2 regions of the Niabella terrae genome follow, and region 1 is predicted to be linked to the other one. Evidence: riboswitches for the same ligand, from Rfam matches in the RefSeq annotation. Region 1 holds a riboswitch; the other holds the start of a gene.

Region 1 (8,245 bases):
ACCATGAATATTTCAGATCACTGGAACCGGGAGCCGGGTAAGAAATACAACCTGTATACATTTACGAACGCCGACGAAGTGGAGTTATTAATTAACGGAAAATCCTTCGGTATCCAGTCGAATCCGGTGGATGATATCAAAACGCGCAATATGATACTATGGCGCAATGTTCCGTATCAGGAAGGGCGGATCGTAGCGATCGCCCGAAATAAGGGTAGGGAAGTTGCCCGTCATCAATTGGAGACTACCGGAAAAGCGGTTGCCTTAGAACTGGAGGCAGAGAATAAGCATTGGAAGGCCGATGGCCTGGACCTCAATTATGTAAAGGTTTATGCCGTCGACCGGAAGGGTAGAAGGGTCTTTACAGCAGATTCAGTAGACGTACACTTCGAGTTGACCGGAGCCGGGCAGCTGATTGCGGTGGACAATGCAGATCATTACAGTGATGCACTGTTCAATGGAAACAGTAGAAAACTGCATCGCGGCTTTGCCATGGCCATTCTCCGTTCAGGCCTCAGCAAGGGTTCCCAGACATTACGGGTATCCGCCAGCGGATTGAAACCGGCGTCGCTGACCCTGCATACGGAATAATTTGTTCAGAAATCGCTTCCGGCTTTGTCCGGGACTGCCAGACTGCCTCATTAGTGCGCCGGGGTTAGTCTGCCCGGGAACCCATACAACCTGCGGATGAAAATCATTTTTATTTCACCAAAGAATACCAGAACGAACGGAATGGAATAAAGTGAAATCGCTAATAGCAGCCGTGAAGGAAAAATGAGATAGAGCGCCAGTAAAAGGATGTATACCCTTGCAATTTCCAGGTACGTAATCCACCGCCGCTGATCCAGAATCGCACCGCTGTTGACGATACTTAAAAGTATAAAGCAGGACCCGAGAACAACCTGTGTAACCGGCAGATGATGAATGAATAACAGGATCAGGAACAAAAGCACCAGGGAAACGGTGGTCTGAATCGTCACATAGATCCTCATGAATCGCGTCGGTGGTGATTTGGGCATTCTGTGTTTTAATAACTTTCTTTCCAGCAGCGCCCGGTATCGGGGATCCAGGTCGTCCGGTTTTCCGAATAGTACCCGCCATTTGGCTTTCCAGCCCCTTGCATGATAAAAATTAATCAGTATCTCCAGTCCAAAATGGAAATGCTGCCATAGGAAGCTGTGACTTTCCAGGGGCTTTGTCAGCCCGTAAGTGATTTTGATATCCTTATTTTCTGCAGCAAAACTGCCAAATATTTTATCCCATATGATCAACACGTCACCATAGTTTTTGTCCAGATATTCCGGATTTGACGCATGGTGTATGCCATGATGCGTAGGCGTTACCAGTATTTTCTCCAGCCAGCCCCATTTGCCAAGCGTTTGCGTATGAATGAAAAAAGGATACATACCGTGAATCAGCAACAAACTGGTGATCATCAGTGGTGGAAAACCCAGTAAAGGCAGGATGCCCCAAAATCCGCTTCGGATGATGGCCTGGAAGACAGTGATCCGGGCGGAAACGGTATAATTAAAATCCTCACTTTGGTGGTGTACTACATGTGCTGCCCAGAAAGCATTGATTTCATGCGCCAGACGGTGGTACCAGTACCATACCAGATCCGTAAGCAAAAAAAGCAGGATCCAGGTTGCGACATTGCTTTGTATGGAGAAGAGGGCATAGTGGGTATAAATATAGTCGAAGAAGAAATAAAAGAGCCCGGTGGCAAATACATCCAGTAATCTTTCCGCTATGCCAACATTCAGATTAGCGGTGGATTCGGCGAAATGAAAGAAATTCTTGCCCGTACTTTTGGAATAGAAATATTCTCCCGCCATGAAAATCAAAAAAAGGGGTATGGCAAATGCCAGCAGGTTATAATGCATACTCAGAAGTTTAAAGTCTAGTAATTGGGTAGGATAAACAAAACTATAGGATTTAATAAAAATAGTTTCTTAAAATTTTAAGTTAGTTCAATAACGCTTGTATAGATTAACACAATAGCGGCGATCATGGACGGGAAAAAAATATTTTTTCATTTTGCGGAATTTAAATAAAGTTATATATATTTGTCTACTAATTAAGTAGACTAGTGTTGTCAACCACCGGCGACACGATTAATACGATCAAAATGAGACATACAGAAAATGCAGGTGTCCTGCAGTTATATGCCTCCAGGCACCAGGTGGAATTCTTTAGGTTACCGGTTTGCGGTAATTCTCTTTCCCGTTGTTGTACAGTCATCTAATTTATTTTTTGCCCCGATACCAGGTTTCATCCATTCGGCTACGGTATTGATGTTAGTCAAAGGCATTTTCGAATCCCGATGGCAATAATCGGTGGTTGGTTATTACATGGGTAGAAATGCCTTTACTACATCATTTTTCAGCTGGTCGGTACTGTTTCCACCGGCAATAATACTTACAGTTAATCATGCTGCCTCGCGCAGGTAGCCTCAATTTTGTTATTTAATGCAAAACAAGTTTTACAAAATAACTGCTGTTACTTTGGTTTATGTATTGGCCCAGTTATTTTCCTTAGGCGCATATAGTACAAAATCCTGCCGTGATCAATTCTGTACGGGAGGGGATGGTTACTGACGCACAGACCGGGTAGCCATAGCGTGGGGCCAATATTATCATTGAGTGTGTTATTTACCTAGGAGCCAGAATAAAAATAATTAAAAAGTTTTAAAACTAAAACTCTATTAATTTGGTAGAGTAAATAACCGGGCCTATATTTGTAGCAGTTCTTTTCCTTGCTTATCAAGAAAGACGGAGGGTAATGGCCCGATGAAGTCTTGGCAACCTCTCATTGACCACAATGAAAAAGGTGCCAATTCCATCTCCCTGAAAGGGGAGGCAGATAAGTCAGCACACTTGTAACAGTATCCTTATATATAGTTATTAACTCGTTCAAGCTCGTCTGATTTTTCGGACGAGCTTTTTTTTAGCTGTTCCGGCCGTGTTTTATTGATAAGGAAGCATTTTTTAATCCTTAAAAATTTACAGACATGAGCAGCGACATCACGAAATTAATCCACAGTATCCCCGCAGACCCTTTAACAGGTGCTATTTCCGTTCCCATTTATCAGACTTCGACTTTTGTCCAGGAAGCACCTGGCGTTCATGCAGGATTTGACTATTCACGAAGCAATAACCCCACCCGGGCCGCCCTCGAATCCATTATCGCGCAATTGGAAAATGGTGTCAGTGCCGCTGCATTCTCCAGTGGATTGGCAGCTATTGATGCGGTTGTGAAACTCCTGCAGTCCGGCGATGAAATTCTGGCTGTAGACGATATCTACGGTGGCGCCTATCGGTTGTTCAGTCAGGTCTATCAAAAATTTGGCATTCATGTACGCTATGCAGACAGTTCGAACTTACAGGAATTTGCCAGTGCCATTTCTCAAAAAACTAAATTGATCTGGCTGGAATCGCCTACCAATCCAACACTGAAAGTTTCCGATATAAAAGCTATCGCTACGCTGGCGTCCACCCACAATTGTCTGCTTGTGTCGATAATACTTTTGCCAGTCCGGCCCTGCAGCAGCCCGTGGCGCTGGGTGCCGACATCGTTGTCCATTCTGCAACAAAATATCTTGGCGGACACGCTGATCTGATCGCAGGACTGGTCGTTGCGAAAGATCCGGAACTGGGCTCCCAAATCCGGTTTATTCAGAATGCGAGTGGCGCTGTACTCGGGCCATTCGACAGCTGGCTGGTCATCCGGGGGATAGAAACCTTACATCTCAGGATCGCGCAACACGGCAAAAATGCGGCCGCCATCGCGACCTTTCTTAACTATCACCCCCGGGTGAAACGGGTCTTTTATCCCGGCCTTACCGATCATCCGAACCACGATGTGGCCTGCAGACAAGCCAGCGGATTTGGTGGTATCGTTACATTTTCGCTTTGGGAAGACACTGAAGCCGCCGCTACGGAACTGGTAACCCGAACCCATTATTTCAAACTTGCCGAAAGTCTGGGTGGTCCTAAAAGTCTGATCAGCCATCCTGCTTCAATGACCCACAAATCGATTCCGTCTGAACTGCGACGGCAGGCAGGAATTTCGGATAGCCTGATCAGGCTTTCAGCGGGGCTGGAAGATGCAGCTGACCTGATAGCGGACCTGGAACAGGCCCTGGATATTACCCAAGGCGGTAAGGAGCAACAGCAACTGGTAGCAGCAGAAAATTTATTTTAAAATTATAGTCTATTTATTTGGTAGACTAATGGACTTAATTTATTTTTGATATTACAATGATGAAAACATCTCCATATCACCTTTTTCTTCAAACACTGTTTGTGGATTACGGACTGGTTGATTGTTGTTGTTGCTGCTAACATCATTGTACTTTCCCTTTTACTTCATCTATTTTATTTATCCTTCCGGACACCGGAACCTTACATTAATCTTACAATTATGCCGCTATTTATCGTAGAGGTTTTACTGAATGCTACAGCAGGAAGTGATTTTCACCGACTCCACCACGAACTTCAATCGCGCTTTTACAGGCCGGCGACTTCGTTCTTCTCAAATAACGGAAAGGGGAGCCTGATTCCCTTGTCCCCGAGTCGGATACAATATTACCGGAAATCAAACCTTTCGCTGGCTGAGATTACCAGTGAGCTCAGTAAATCTTTTTCAAATACAAACCTGGGAATCAGTTTTAAGGTGCAAAAGCAGAAACGGAACAGCATCAGTTTTTCCTGAATGAAAACCGCCCCAATGTATACATGGCTGTATACGATTATTCAAGTTTAAACCGAAAGTTATGGCAATAATGAACAACGCGATTCAACAGTTTAATTTCAATCATGAGATTACCGCCTTACACAAATATTATTTCGATATCTATGGCCTGCTGCATTTCAAGCAGTTCGTAGGTTCCCATACGGTGCAACAGCTCTTGTATGAAACCCAATTGGTGCGCGACTATTTAACCGGAGCTGGAATCACGCGCGCTAAGGGTATTCCCCTGGGATTTGACAACCAGATCGGATCACCGGGGACGGTATCTGAACCATCTGAAGCCCAGGCAACCACAGATATTCTTCAGCGATTTCTTTCTACGGAGCGGGTGCAGTTGCTGGCAGGATTGCTGGGGCCTGGGCAGCCGGAGGATAATGATTTACTAAAGGATCAATTACGCATTTACCTGCATTGGAATAATTCGGCCGAAGATTCCAGCCGGCAGACAGGGTACCGGCAGCACCCCGGCGCTTACCAGACGGAGACGGGATACCGGACACTCCTGACCCTGGGACTGCATCTGGAAGAGGCTAAAGAGGAAGATCAGCTACAGGTATTTACCGGCTCCCACCTGCAGCATCCGTTTCGCCTGTGGCTGCGTAAAAAATTTTCGAATGGTCGATCGCCAAGAGGTATACGGCAATTAAAACCTCAGGCGGGAGATCTTACCATACATGATCCCAGACTATGGCACAAACTGGTTGCATCAAAAGCGGCCTCCGCGCAACCGGGACATCAAGTGCTGTATTTTCAGTTGGCCTTACCGGAAGAACTGGCAGTGCGAACAAGATCCGTCAATGATCTTTTGCAGAAACTGCTTGGCTGGATACCGGCTACGCGCAGGCGTATTGAAGCACCCGCACCTCTTCAGGGCTATCACCCGAGTTTGTAGATAACAGGATGTAGCTGACCGAATTTTTTAATCCTTTTAAACCCTGTTTAAATGTCTTATGTGTTGATAACCGGCGGAGCGAAGGGCATCGGAGCCGCCATTGCTATTGAATTTGCCAAAGAAAGGAAGGGATTGATACTCGTTGACAAGGATGAAAGAAACCTCAGGGAACTGGGTGATTATATACAGAAAAAATTCTTTGTGGATGTGGTCCGGATCGTACAGGATCTTGCCGAGCCTGAAGCGGTAGGCAGGGTATTTCAACTCACCAAATGGTATCACAGTTATATCGATACGGTTATTAATAATGCGGGTTATGGTCTAAATTGTTCCTTTGATGACCTGGATATTGACCGGCAGCTTCAAATTATAGATGTAAATATTAAAGCCCAGGTCGAGATAGCACATGCATTCATTCCCGTGCTGGAAAGATCCTCCAGGTCTTTTCTATTAAATGTGGCCGGGTTAACCAGTTTTTTCCCTGTGCCTTATCTGGCAGTATATGCTGCTTCTAATTCGTTCATACATTCATTTAGCAGAAGTTTGCAATATGAACTGCGGGACCGATCCATACACGTGAGCTGTCTTATCCCCGGCGCCACGAATACAGCGCTGGATGTCGGGTTGGACCGCAGTGAGCATTCCTGGAAATGGATCGAAAGATTTACGATGTCGCCTCATGTTATCGCCCGGGCGGCTGTCGCAGGTCTCAGAAAAAATAAAACTACCATCATACCAGGCTGGCATAATAAGGGATTAAGCCTCTTGTCGAATATTATGCCTACACCCTGGGCCATCAGAATAGCTGCCTTTCTGTATGCGCCTCGTCGGTACAAAGCAGTTATCCGCCAAATGGGCGCATTCTCACCCTGATAAGTTTGCTTCTGATACAGCCACGTGGCCGAGGGGTTAGGCTATGGTCTGCAAAACCTACTACGAAGGTTCGAATCCTTCCGTGGCGTCTACCAACGGACATCCGAAACCAGCAGCTGCTGCATGAATAGGGATACGCCCCATTTTTTAAACCTGGCACCTGAAGGAAGCATATTACCTGTATGCTTCCTTATGTCGTATAGACTTGTCTGCAAAGGCATATGAAAATCCGATGTCGCCCAAGGCGCATGGCAGGGTGGTATTAATAATTGTAAATCATACTATTATAATACTATTTTTCATTTTATCCACCGGCCAAAATACTGCTTTGTAAATGGATCAGGTTGCTGACAGTAAAACCTGAACAGCGAGACTGGATGGAATCCTGAATGATTCACGCAATCGTTTGCGTATTTTTTGCGTTTATTTCAGGATGGCGCAGGATGGTCATACGCTGTTGGCATGGTTACATTTGTCCTGTCGGGAAAAACAATGATTGCGTGCGGGGCTTGTAAGATACTTCATTAAGGAATTAAATAGGGCAGAAACCATCAGTACTTTCTAAACAGTAAACAATAAGGGGCTACATCACTTGATTGAGCGCCCTACATATAATTTGCTTGTCTTCATTTGCCTGCTATATTCTGAGATCCTGAATCTACTTCTAAGCTACAAGGCCGTTTCACACATTGGCTCCTTCGTAAGGGGAACATTTTTTAACAAATAAATCAGACATGTTTTTATGAGCAAGAAAAACCGCTTATTAAAAGTGCTGCTGCTATTGATGACAGCACTCTGTTTTCAGATTCCGGGGCAATTGTATGCTCAGGATGGCAAAACCGTTACCATTGAAGGTAAAGTGTCCGATGAAGAAGGGACAGCTTTATCCGGTGCGTCTGTACAATTGAAAGATGGCACGGAAACGGTAGCGACCGGCCCGGACGGGGGCTTTCAGATCAAGGCAGCCCTGGGCGCAGTACTGGTGGTGTCAAATGTTGGATATACGACACAGGAAGTAACCGCATCCACCGCCCGTGTAAATGTCGTTCTGATCCGGGAGGACGGTGAACTGGATCAGGTGGTAGTGATTGGTTATGGTACCGTGAAGAAAAAGGACCTGACCGGAGCGGTAACGGGCATCGGGGTGAAGGAAATTCAGGCCCGGCCCGTTCAGAATGCACTGGAAGCCATGCAGGGTAAAGTAGCCGGGGTGGATATCTCGAGTACCCAGCGGCCGGGTACCGTAGCGAGTATTAACATTCGTGGCGTGCGCTCACTGACCGCATCTAATTCCCCGCTATATGTGGTAGACGGAATTCCATTGATGACCGGCGGTATCGAATATATAAATCCCAATGATATCGAAGCGATCGATGTACTCAAGGATGCATCTGCTACGGCTATCTATGGTTCCAGAGGTGCCAATGGTGTGGTCATTGTCACTACGAAATCCGGCAAGGCTGGAAGGGTCAGCCTGAACCTGAATATGGCGACTACTTTTGAGAAGCTGAAGGATCAAAGGACCATGTTCAATGCAGGCGAGTATATCGACTTCCGGCGCTGGGCCTATTATTACAGAAATCCCGAACTATATCCACGGGGCGACCAACCAACCATTGAAAACGATAAAGCCATCTTTCTGGCAACCGGGGATCCTACCGCCTGGTCCAATATAGAAAAAGGCTGGGCTTCGGGCAGCTGGGATGGCTCCAAAGTAGCCACTACCGA
Region 2 (8,245 bases), on a different contig from region 1:
GAGCAACCTGTGCTGATAATATTGCCCGCAAAGAGCTGGCATCAGAACTGATCTTATTAGATATTAAAGAAGGCGTCGCGGAGGGGAAATCCATCGATATGATGCAAACAGCGGCACTGCTGGGCTTTGATACCAAAATAAAAGGCGTTACCAATGATTACGCGGCCACGGAAAATTCCGATGTGGTCGTAATTACTTCCGGATTGCCCAGAAAACCAGGCATGACAAGGGAGGAATTGATTGGCGTTAATGCAGGTATTGTAAAGAGCGTTACTGAAAATATTCTGAAATATTCTCCCAATACCATTATTATAGTGGTGTCCAACCCTATGGATACCATGAATTACCTGACCCTGAAAACTTCCGGATTGCCGAAGAACAGGATTATTGGTATGGGTGGTGCGTTGGATTCCGCACGTTTTCGCTACTACCTCAGTCAGGAATTGCAATGTTCGCCTGCCGACCTGAATGCAGTGGTGATTGGCGGACATGGAGACACAACGATGATCCCGCTGATTCAGCATGCAACCTGGGGCAGTACGCCGGTAACCAATTTCCTGAGTGAAGAACAGCAGCAGAAAATCGTTGCGGATACCATGGTCGGCGGCGCGACACTGACAAAACTGATCGGAACATCTGCCTGGTATGCTCCCGGAGCCGGTACGGCGGCAATGGTGGAAAGCATCTTAAGGGATGAGAAAAAGTTAATTTCCTGCGGTGTGTATCTGGAAGGTGAATATGGGCAGAATGATATATCTCTGGTAGTGCCGGTTACGCTGGGGCGCAATGGCTGGGAGCAAATCATAGACTTTAAACTGAGCGAACAGGAACAAGCAGCCTTTGATAAGAGTGCTGCCGCTGTAAGAACGATGAATGATGTTTTAAAAACGCTTTAATATTGTCACTGTTTCATTGTTGTGGTATCCCGGCCTGAAGGCCGGGATATTTTTTGTCCTCCTGGTTCGGGAATCCGAATTATTTGGTGATCAGATAGCACCATCGCTGTAGTTTTCCTTCAAAATCGAAGGGGGTGGTTGCCCGGGTGATGTCTTTTATGGCGCCGGCATTCAGTTGTTCCGCGTCCAGTCGAAACCGGGTGTAATTATTACTGAAATAAATACTACCTCCCGGGTGTAACAAACGCAGACATTGGTTAATCAGTTGTACATGGTCCTGCTGAACGTCCAGTACACCATTCATTTTTTTGCTATTACTGAAGGTCGGCGGATCCAGAATAATCAGATCAAATTCCGGCAAAGTTGCCTGATTCAGGTATTGCAATACGTCTGTGGTTATAAAATGGTACCGCTCCGGGTCTTCGAAACCGTTTAATGCCATATTGCGTCTGGCCCAGTTGATATAAGTGTTGGAGAGATCTACTGTTGTTACCGAGGCGGCTCGGCCTGCACCAGCATAAACCGAGAAGGAACCGGTATAGGCAAACAGGTTGAGCACCCTTTTGGCTTCGGATTGCTGCCGGATCATCTGGCGGGTAGTCCGGTGGTCCAGAAATAGCCCGGTATCCAGATAGTCACTAAGATTGACAATGAAATTCAGGTCATTTTCATTGATGGTAAATTCGTTTTTTTCCTCAGCAGTTTTCTGGTATTGACCTTCATGTCCTGGTTTTCGTTGCCGTTGCTTCAGGTAGATATTCGCTACCGGGATCGCCAGCACTTCCGACATGATAGCCAGGCTTTCCTTCAGCCAGTATTGATGGCTTTCTACGGAGAGCTGGTGCTTTTTTTTATATTCAGCGACATATAATTTATCGGCATAAATTTCGATGATAAAAGGGAATTCGGATAAGTCATGGTTATAAATCCGGTAACAACTGATATGTTGCTTTTTGGCCACTTTCTGTAAATGCCTGTAAACCTTGGTCAAACGATTACGGAACATTTCAAATTTATGGGATTCTTTCATGGACCGGTATTTTTCGCGAAATTAGCATTTCAAATGCTCTGAAGACGATAAACCGGATGGATTTGTCCCGGAGCGATAAATACCGACTACCATCGAGTATGCAATTGTAGATATTGAAACCACGGGTTCTTATGCAGCCGCCAGCGGAATTACCGAAATAGGGATCGTTGTATTTGATGGTGACAGGGTTGTCGATCAATTTGAAACCCTGATCAATCCCGTTCATCAGATTCCATCTTTTATACAGGCGCTGACCGGAATTACCAACGAAATGGTGGCTGATGCACCTTTATTTGAGGAGGTGGCTGCGCCCATCTATGAAATACTGAAAGACCGGATTTTTGTAGCGCACAGCGTCAATTTTGATTATTCTTTTGTAAAAAGCCAGTTGCAGGCACAGGGCTATGACCTGGATGTTCCCAAACTCTGTACCGTCCGAATGAGCCGGAAAATCCTTCCCGGTTACCAGTCCTACAGTCTGGGTAAGCTATGTACCGCTTTAGGGATCCGGCATGAAAATCAACACCGGGCCGGTGGTGACGCTCGGGCGACGACTGCGCTATTTAAATTATTGCTGGACAATGATACCGAAGGCCATGTTCAGAAAAGCCTGAGTCGCCGGTCCAAAGAGCGGGTGCTGCCGCCCAATGTACCCCAGTCTGATTTTGAACAGTTACCTTATGCACCTGGCGTTTACTATTTTCATGATGAAAAAGGAAAGGTCGTATATGTGGGAAAAGCTAAAAACATACGTTATCGGGTAAACAGCCATTTTAGCAATAACGCTACCAGTCGGCAAAAGCAGCATTTTATGCGTCATGTGCACCATATAAGTTTTGAAGAGTGTGGAACAGAGCTGATGGCTGCCGTTAAGGAATCCACTGAGATCAAACGCCTCTGGCCAAAGTTTAATGCCGCCCAGAAAAAAAGAGAAGACCGCTACGGCATTATTTGTTATCCGGATCAACATGACTATCTCCGTCTGGCGGTTGATAAAATCAACAGCCGCTATGAAGTAATCAGTAGTTTTCATCAAATCGCCAATGCACATGCGGCCTTGCGACAGCTTATAAAGGAATTTGATCTTTGTCCTAAAATGTGTTTTATTCCCGAAGCGGTATATGATCCCCGATTGCACGATTTACTTTGTAAGGGGGCTTGCAGGAATGAGGAGCGGCCGCAGGACTATAACAGCCGGGTATTGGACGCCATCGAAGAACTGAAGCGGATGCCCTCTTTTGCCATCATCGACAAAGGGCCTGATGCGGATCAACAGTCCTGTATTTTGGTCTGGCAGGGTAAGTTTTACGGGATGGGATTTATACCGACCGATCTGCAAGTCGGTCTGGCCACTGATTTTAAAGAGCTGGTCCGTCCTTATAAGGAGAACAGCACAATTACCCACATGTTGTTTTCCTACGCCAAACGTTATCCGGCCAAAGTGCTCAAACTGGATCAGAACCCATAAATTTGCTCCTTTAAATCGCTGTCATTCATACTTCTATTAGATGAAACTGCGGCGGCTATTGTAGTAAATTCCTATTTAAACTTGTCATTCATATGAAGTATTTTGTCGCCGTGCTGCTATTCGGTTTGTTTGCCTTCCAACCGGTTAAGAAAAAGAAAGTGATATTTTTCGGCGATTCCATTACACGCCAGGGTGCGGGAAAAGGCGGTTATATTCCCAAAATTGACAGTCTTAGCCAACTGGATCCTTCAGCTGGGGATTTTGAGTTTGTAGGAAAAGGTGTTTCTGGAAACAGGATATATGATCTGTTTTTTCGATTTCAGGAGGACGTACTGGATCAGCAACCGGATATTGTAGTCGTTTATATTGGTATCAACGATGTCTGGCATAAAACAACCAGGGGCACAGGGACGGATCTGGATAAGTTTGGAGCTTTTTATGACAAGATGATTCGCCAAATGAAGGAACAGGGTATTCAGCCTGTTATGTGTACACCTTCCGTAATTGGTGAACGCAACGATATCACGAATCTCCAGGATGGAGATCTGAACCTCTATTCTAAATGGATCCGGGATTATGCAGCCAAGAACGATCTGCCTCTGGTGGATTTGCGGGAGGCTTTTACCGGTTACCTGAGAACCCATAACCCCGAAAACAAGGAAAAAGGTGTGCTGACGGTGGACAAAGTCCATCTGAACAACGCCGGAAATCTGTTGGTTGCCCAGCAGATGTGGCAGGTAATCCGACAGCTAAAATAGCCGGGGAGCGGGTCAGGGCTGCGAAGTAGAAACAGAAACTTTTTTATTTCGATCTGCTGCTATATATTTGCATCGTCTTTAGACGAAACCAGTTCTTTAATATACTTATCAAGAAAGGCAGAGGGTGTGGCCCTGTGAAGCCTTGGCAACCTGCCCACTTCTAAAGGAGCAAGGTGCCAATTCCAACCATTTTCGCTGATAGCGCAATGGATAGATAAGCTGGTAATCTTAGCGCTGATAAATTATTGAATAATATACGGGCCTGCCAGTTTAACTGGCAGGCCTTTTTTGTATCGCGTATATGAACTTTATCAGTGCGGATTCATTAATATTAGAAAATACATAAGCCATGAAGAAAAGATCAATTGTACTGGGGAAATTACCCCGAGGGGAAATTCGATGTTATCAGCAAGCAGTTTTTATTTGCTGTTGTTAACCGGTTAATTTGACAATTATCTTTTTACATTTTTAATACATACAATCATGAGCAATAATTTACATTTCGATACTTTACAGGTACATGCAGGCCAGCAACCCGATCCCACCACCGGCAGCCGCGCCGTTCCGATTTATCAGACAACTTCATTTCAATTCAAGGACGCTGCCCATGCGGCAAATTTGTTCGGTTTGAAAGAGTTTGGTAATATCTATACCCGCATCATGAATCCAACTACTGATGTGTTCGAGCAGCGCATGGCCGCACTGGAAGGCGGCGTTGCAGCACTCGCCACTGCTTCGGGTCAGGCAGCCCAATTCCTGACCATTACCAACCTGCTGGAAGCTGGTGATAATTTTGTGACCTCTCCCTATTTGTATGGTGGTACTTTCAATCAGTTCAAGGTTTCATTTAAAAGACTGGGCATCGATGTCCGTTTTGCCGAAGACGATCAGCCGGAAAACTTCCGCAAACTGGTAGACGACAAGACAAAGGCGATTTATATGGAAACGCTGGGTAATCCCCGGTTGAATGTACCGGATTTTGAAAAATTCGGCGCCCTGGCCAAAGAGCTGGATCTGCCATTGATTGTGGACAATACTTTTGGTGCTGGGGGCTATCTGTTTCAGCCACTGAAGCATGGTGCCAATATCGTTGTGCATGCAGCTACCAAATGGATTGGTGGTCACGGAACCAGCATCGGAGGTGTTATTATTGACGGAGGTAATTATAATTGGGGGAATGGCAAATTTCCGCAGTTCTCAGAACCTTCTGAAGGATATCATGGCCTGAATTTCTGGGAAGTATTCGGTGAAGGCAATCCCCTGGGACTGCCGAATATTGCATTTGCCATCCGGGCCCGGGTGGAAGGACTCCGGGATTTCGGACCTGCGCAGAGCCCCTTTAATGCTTTCCTTTTCCTGCAGGGACTGGAAACCCTGTCCTTAAGGGTACAACGTACGGTAGACAATGCACTGGCCCTGGCCCAATGGCTGGAACAGCATGATCAGGTGGATTTTGTCTGGTATCCGGGATTGGAAAGCAGCCCCTATCATCAGCTGGCACAAAAATACCTGCCAAAGGGCGCGGGTGGTGTACTGCAGTTCGGTATCAAGGGAGGTTTGGAAAACGGAAGGGATTTTATCAATGCCCTGAAATTGACCAGTCATCTGGCCAATGTGGGTGACACCAAGACACTGGCCATTCACCCTGCCTCTACAACCCATGAGCAATTGTCAGAAGCGGAGCGGAAAAACGCAGGAGTACTGGATAATTTAATTCGCATCAGTCTGGGTATAGAATATATTGACGATATTAAAGCAGATTTTGAACAGGCATTTCAGGCAGCAGCCAAATAAATCATTTGAGGTACGACCCGCCTGAATTTGTGGCAGATTTTATATGAAGCAAGGGCATTTTAATTACGAGCAGGCTTTCAGGCTGGAGCGCGGCATTGTTTACAACCAGCTCCATCTGGAGTATACGACCTACGGTCAGATCAATACAGCCGGAGACAATGTTATTTGGGTTTTTCATGCATTAACTGCAAACAGCCGGCCGCATGAGTGGTGGCCGGAGATGATAGGAGCCGGCCGGCTGTTTGATCCGCAGAAGGACTTTATCATTTGTGTGAATATGCCGGGGAGCTGTTATGGCAGCAGCAGCCCCTTGGATACGGATCCGGAAAGCGGTCAGCCTTATTTTCAGCATTTCCCATTTTTTACCATCAGGGATATGGTGGAGGCTTACCGATTGCTCCAGCAGGCGCTGGGGATACGCAGGATCAAAGTCGGTATCGGCGGCAGTACAGGCGGACAGCAATTGCTGGAATGGGCTGTTATGGATCCGGATTTGTTTGAGTACATTTTCCCAATAGCCACCAATGCCGAACTTTCTCCATGGGGCAAGGCTTTCAATGCCTCGCAACGCATGGCTATTGAAGCGGACCATACCTGGTTGCAGCCTTCGCCAGCGGCAGGAAAGAAGGGCCTGGAAGTGGCAAGGAGTATTGCACTGCTTTCCTACAGAACCGGTACGGCTTACAACAAGACCCAATCGGAAACTTCTGATGAACTGATTGAGGGTTTTCGCAGTGAGAGCTATCAGCGGTACCAGGGGACCAAGCTTTCTGCCCGGTTTAATGCCTATAGTTACTATGCGCTGACCAAGAGTATGGACTCCCATAATCTCGGCAGGGGAAGGGGGGGTGTCATCAAGGCCCTGGGGCGCATCAAGGCCCGGACCCTGGCCCTGAGCCTCGAAGGTGATCTTTTATTTCCGCCTCAGGAACAGGAATTCATGGCCAGTCATATACCCGAGGCCAGGGTGAAGCTGATTCTTTCAGACTACGGACATGATGGGTTCCTGCTGGAATACCAGCAACTCACGGAAACGATAGCGGCTTTCATGAGCGAGCAGGCCTGAGTTGATTAAAAATTAAAAAGTAGAAGCAGATGAGCAAGCACAGACAATTAGTGATCGGTATGTTTGGATTTGGTGTGGTGGGGGAAGGGCTATACCGTGTCCTGGAACAAACACCTTCATTATCCGCAAAAATAAAGAAAGTGTGTATCAAGCATCCGGGAAAGAAAAGGAGTGCACCGGCAGATTTATTTACCACCGATAAGAATGAATTGCTTGAGGACGAGGAAATCAATGTGATTGTCGAAGTGATTGATGATGCCGATGCCGCTTTCGAGATTGTGACAACCGCACTGACAAACAAGAAGGAAGTGGTCAGCTCCAGTAAGAAGATGATCGCAGAACATCTTGAGGCATTACTGAAACTTCAGCAGAAAACCGGTCGCTCCTTTTTATATGAGTCTTCTGCCTGTGCCTCAATCCCGGCAATCCGGAATCTGGAAGAGTACTATGATAATGATTTACTCCATAGCATCCGTGCCATTGTTAATGGAAGTACCAATTTTATACTCACCAAGATGTTCGACGAAGACCTGGGATTTAAGGAAGCATTATTGCTGGCCCAGCAATTGGGATTTGCGGAGAGCAACCCCAGTCTGGACGTAGAAGGTTTTGACGCATTGAATAAGTGGACCCTGTTTCTCTGCCATGCTTACGGCATTTTAACGACCCCGGACCAGATTCTGTTTACGGGCATTCAGAATATACATAAATCTGACGCTGCCGTGGCCAAATCGCGCGGTCAGCAGATACGGCTGGTTGCCCAGGCAAAAAAACTGGTCAGTGGTGGTGTAGGCGCTTTTGTTTTACCGCAGTTTGTTAAGGCGGATAACCCGCTGGCATTTGTAAAAAATGAATACAACGGCGTAGTGATTGAAAGCGGTTTTGCTGACCAGCAGTTTTTCTATGGTAAGGGGGCGGGTAGTTTTCCTACGGCTTCCGCTGTCTTAAGTGATCTTTCCGCATTGCGTTATGGATATAAGTATGAGTATAAAAAACTCTACCATCATGATCCCCATGTGCTGAACGACGATATTTATTTGAGGGTTTATGTGAGTTTCAACGATATCAAGAATATACCAACGGAAGATTTCGAATGGATTGAACAGTGGCATGCCCAGGAAGACCGAAAATACCTGTCCGGCATTATTGCCCTGAAGAAGCTCAAAGAGGGGCAGTGGTGGAAAGAAAACGGGAACTCCCTTATACTGGAGCCGGACCCAATTCTTGAAAGTA

Evidence for each region. Region 1 has a riboswitch for S-adenosylmethionine ahead of ACYVI9_RS18825 (trans-sulfuration enzyme family protein). Riboswitches for the same ligand answer to the same signal wherever they lie in the genome.
Region 2: linked by a shared signal. The riboswitch ahead of ACYVI9_RS07510 (O-acetylhomoserine aminocarboxypropyltransferase/cysteine synthase family protein) and the one ahead of ACYVI9_RS18825 (trans-sulfuration enzyme family protein) in region 1 are both predicted to bind S-adenosylmethionine.

What each region holds. Positions count from the first base shown of each region.
Region 1 covers NZ_BAAGRD010000042.1:234,466-242,710, forward strand. The annotation lists gene ACYVI9_RS18815 (glycoside hydrolase family 2 TIM barrel-domain containing protein) at 1-591, shown strand, start outside; gene ACYVI9_RS18820 (sterol desaturase family protein) at 642-1,883, opposite strand; SAM riboswitch class I at 2,757-2,869, shown strand; partial or broken gene ACYVI9_RS18825 (trans-sulfuration enzyme family protein) at 3,011-4,203, shown strand; gene ACYVI9_RS18830 (phytanoyl-CoA dioxygenase family protein) at 4,775-5,644, shown strand; gene ACYVI9_RS18835 (SDR family NAD(P)-dependent oxidoreductase) at 5,696-6,517, shown strand; tRNA gene ACYVI9_RS18840 (tRNA-Cys) at 6,536-6,606, shown strand; gene ACYVI9_RS18845 (SusC/RagA family TonB-linked outer membrane protein) at 7,260-8,245, shown strand, end outside.
Region 2 covers NZ_BAAGRD010000005.1:366,044-374,288, forward strand. The annotation lists gene mdh (malate dehydrogenase) at 1-896, shown strand, start outside; gene ACYVI9_RS07495 (class I SAM-dependent methyltransferase) at 976-1,926, opposite strand; gene ACYVI9_RS07500 (exonuclease domain-containing protein) at 2,030-3,394, shown strand; gene ACYVI9_RS07505 (SGNH/GDSL hydrolase family protein) at 3,487-4,152, shown strand; SAM riboswitch class I at 4,255-4,373, shown strand; gene ACYVI9_RS07510 (O-acetylhomoserine aminocarboxypropyltransferase/cysteine synthase family protein) at 4,636-5,946, shown strand; gene ACYVI9_RS07515 (homoserine O-acetyltransferase family protein) at 5,990-7,012, shown strand; gene ACYVI9_RS07520 (homoserine dehydrogenase) at 7,042-8,245, shown strand, end outside.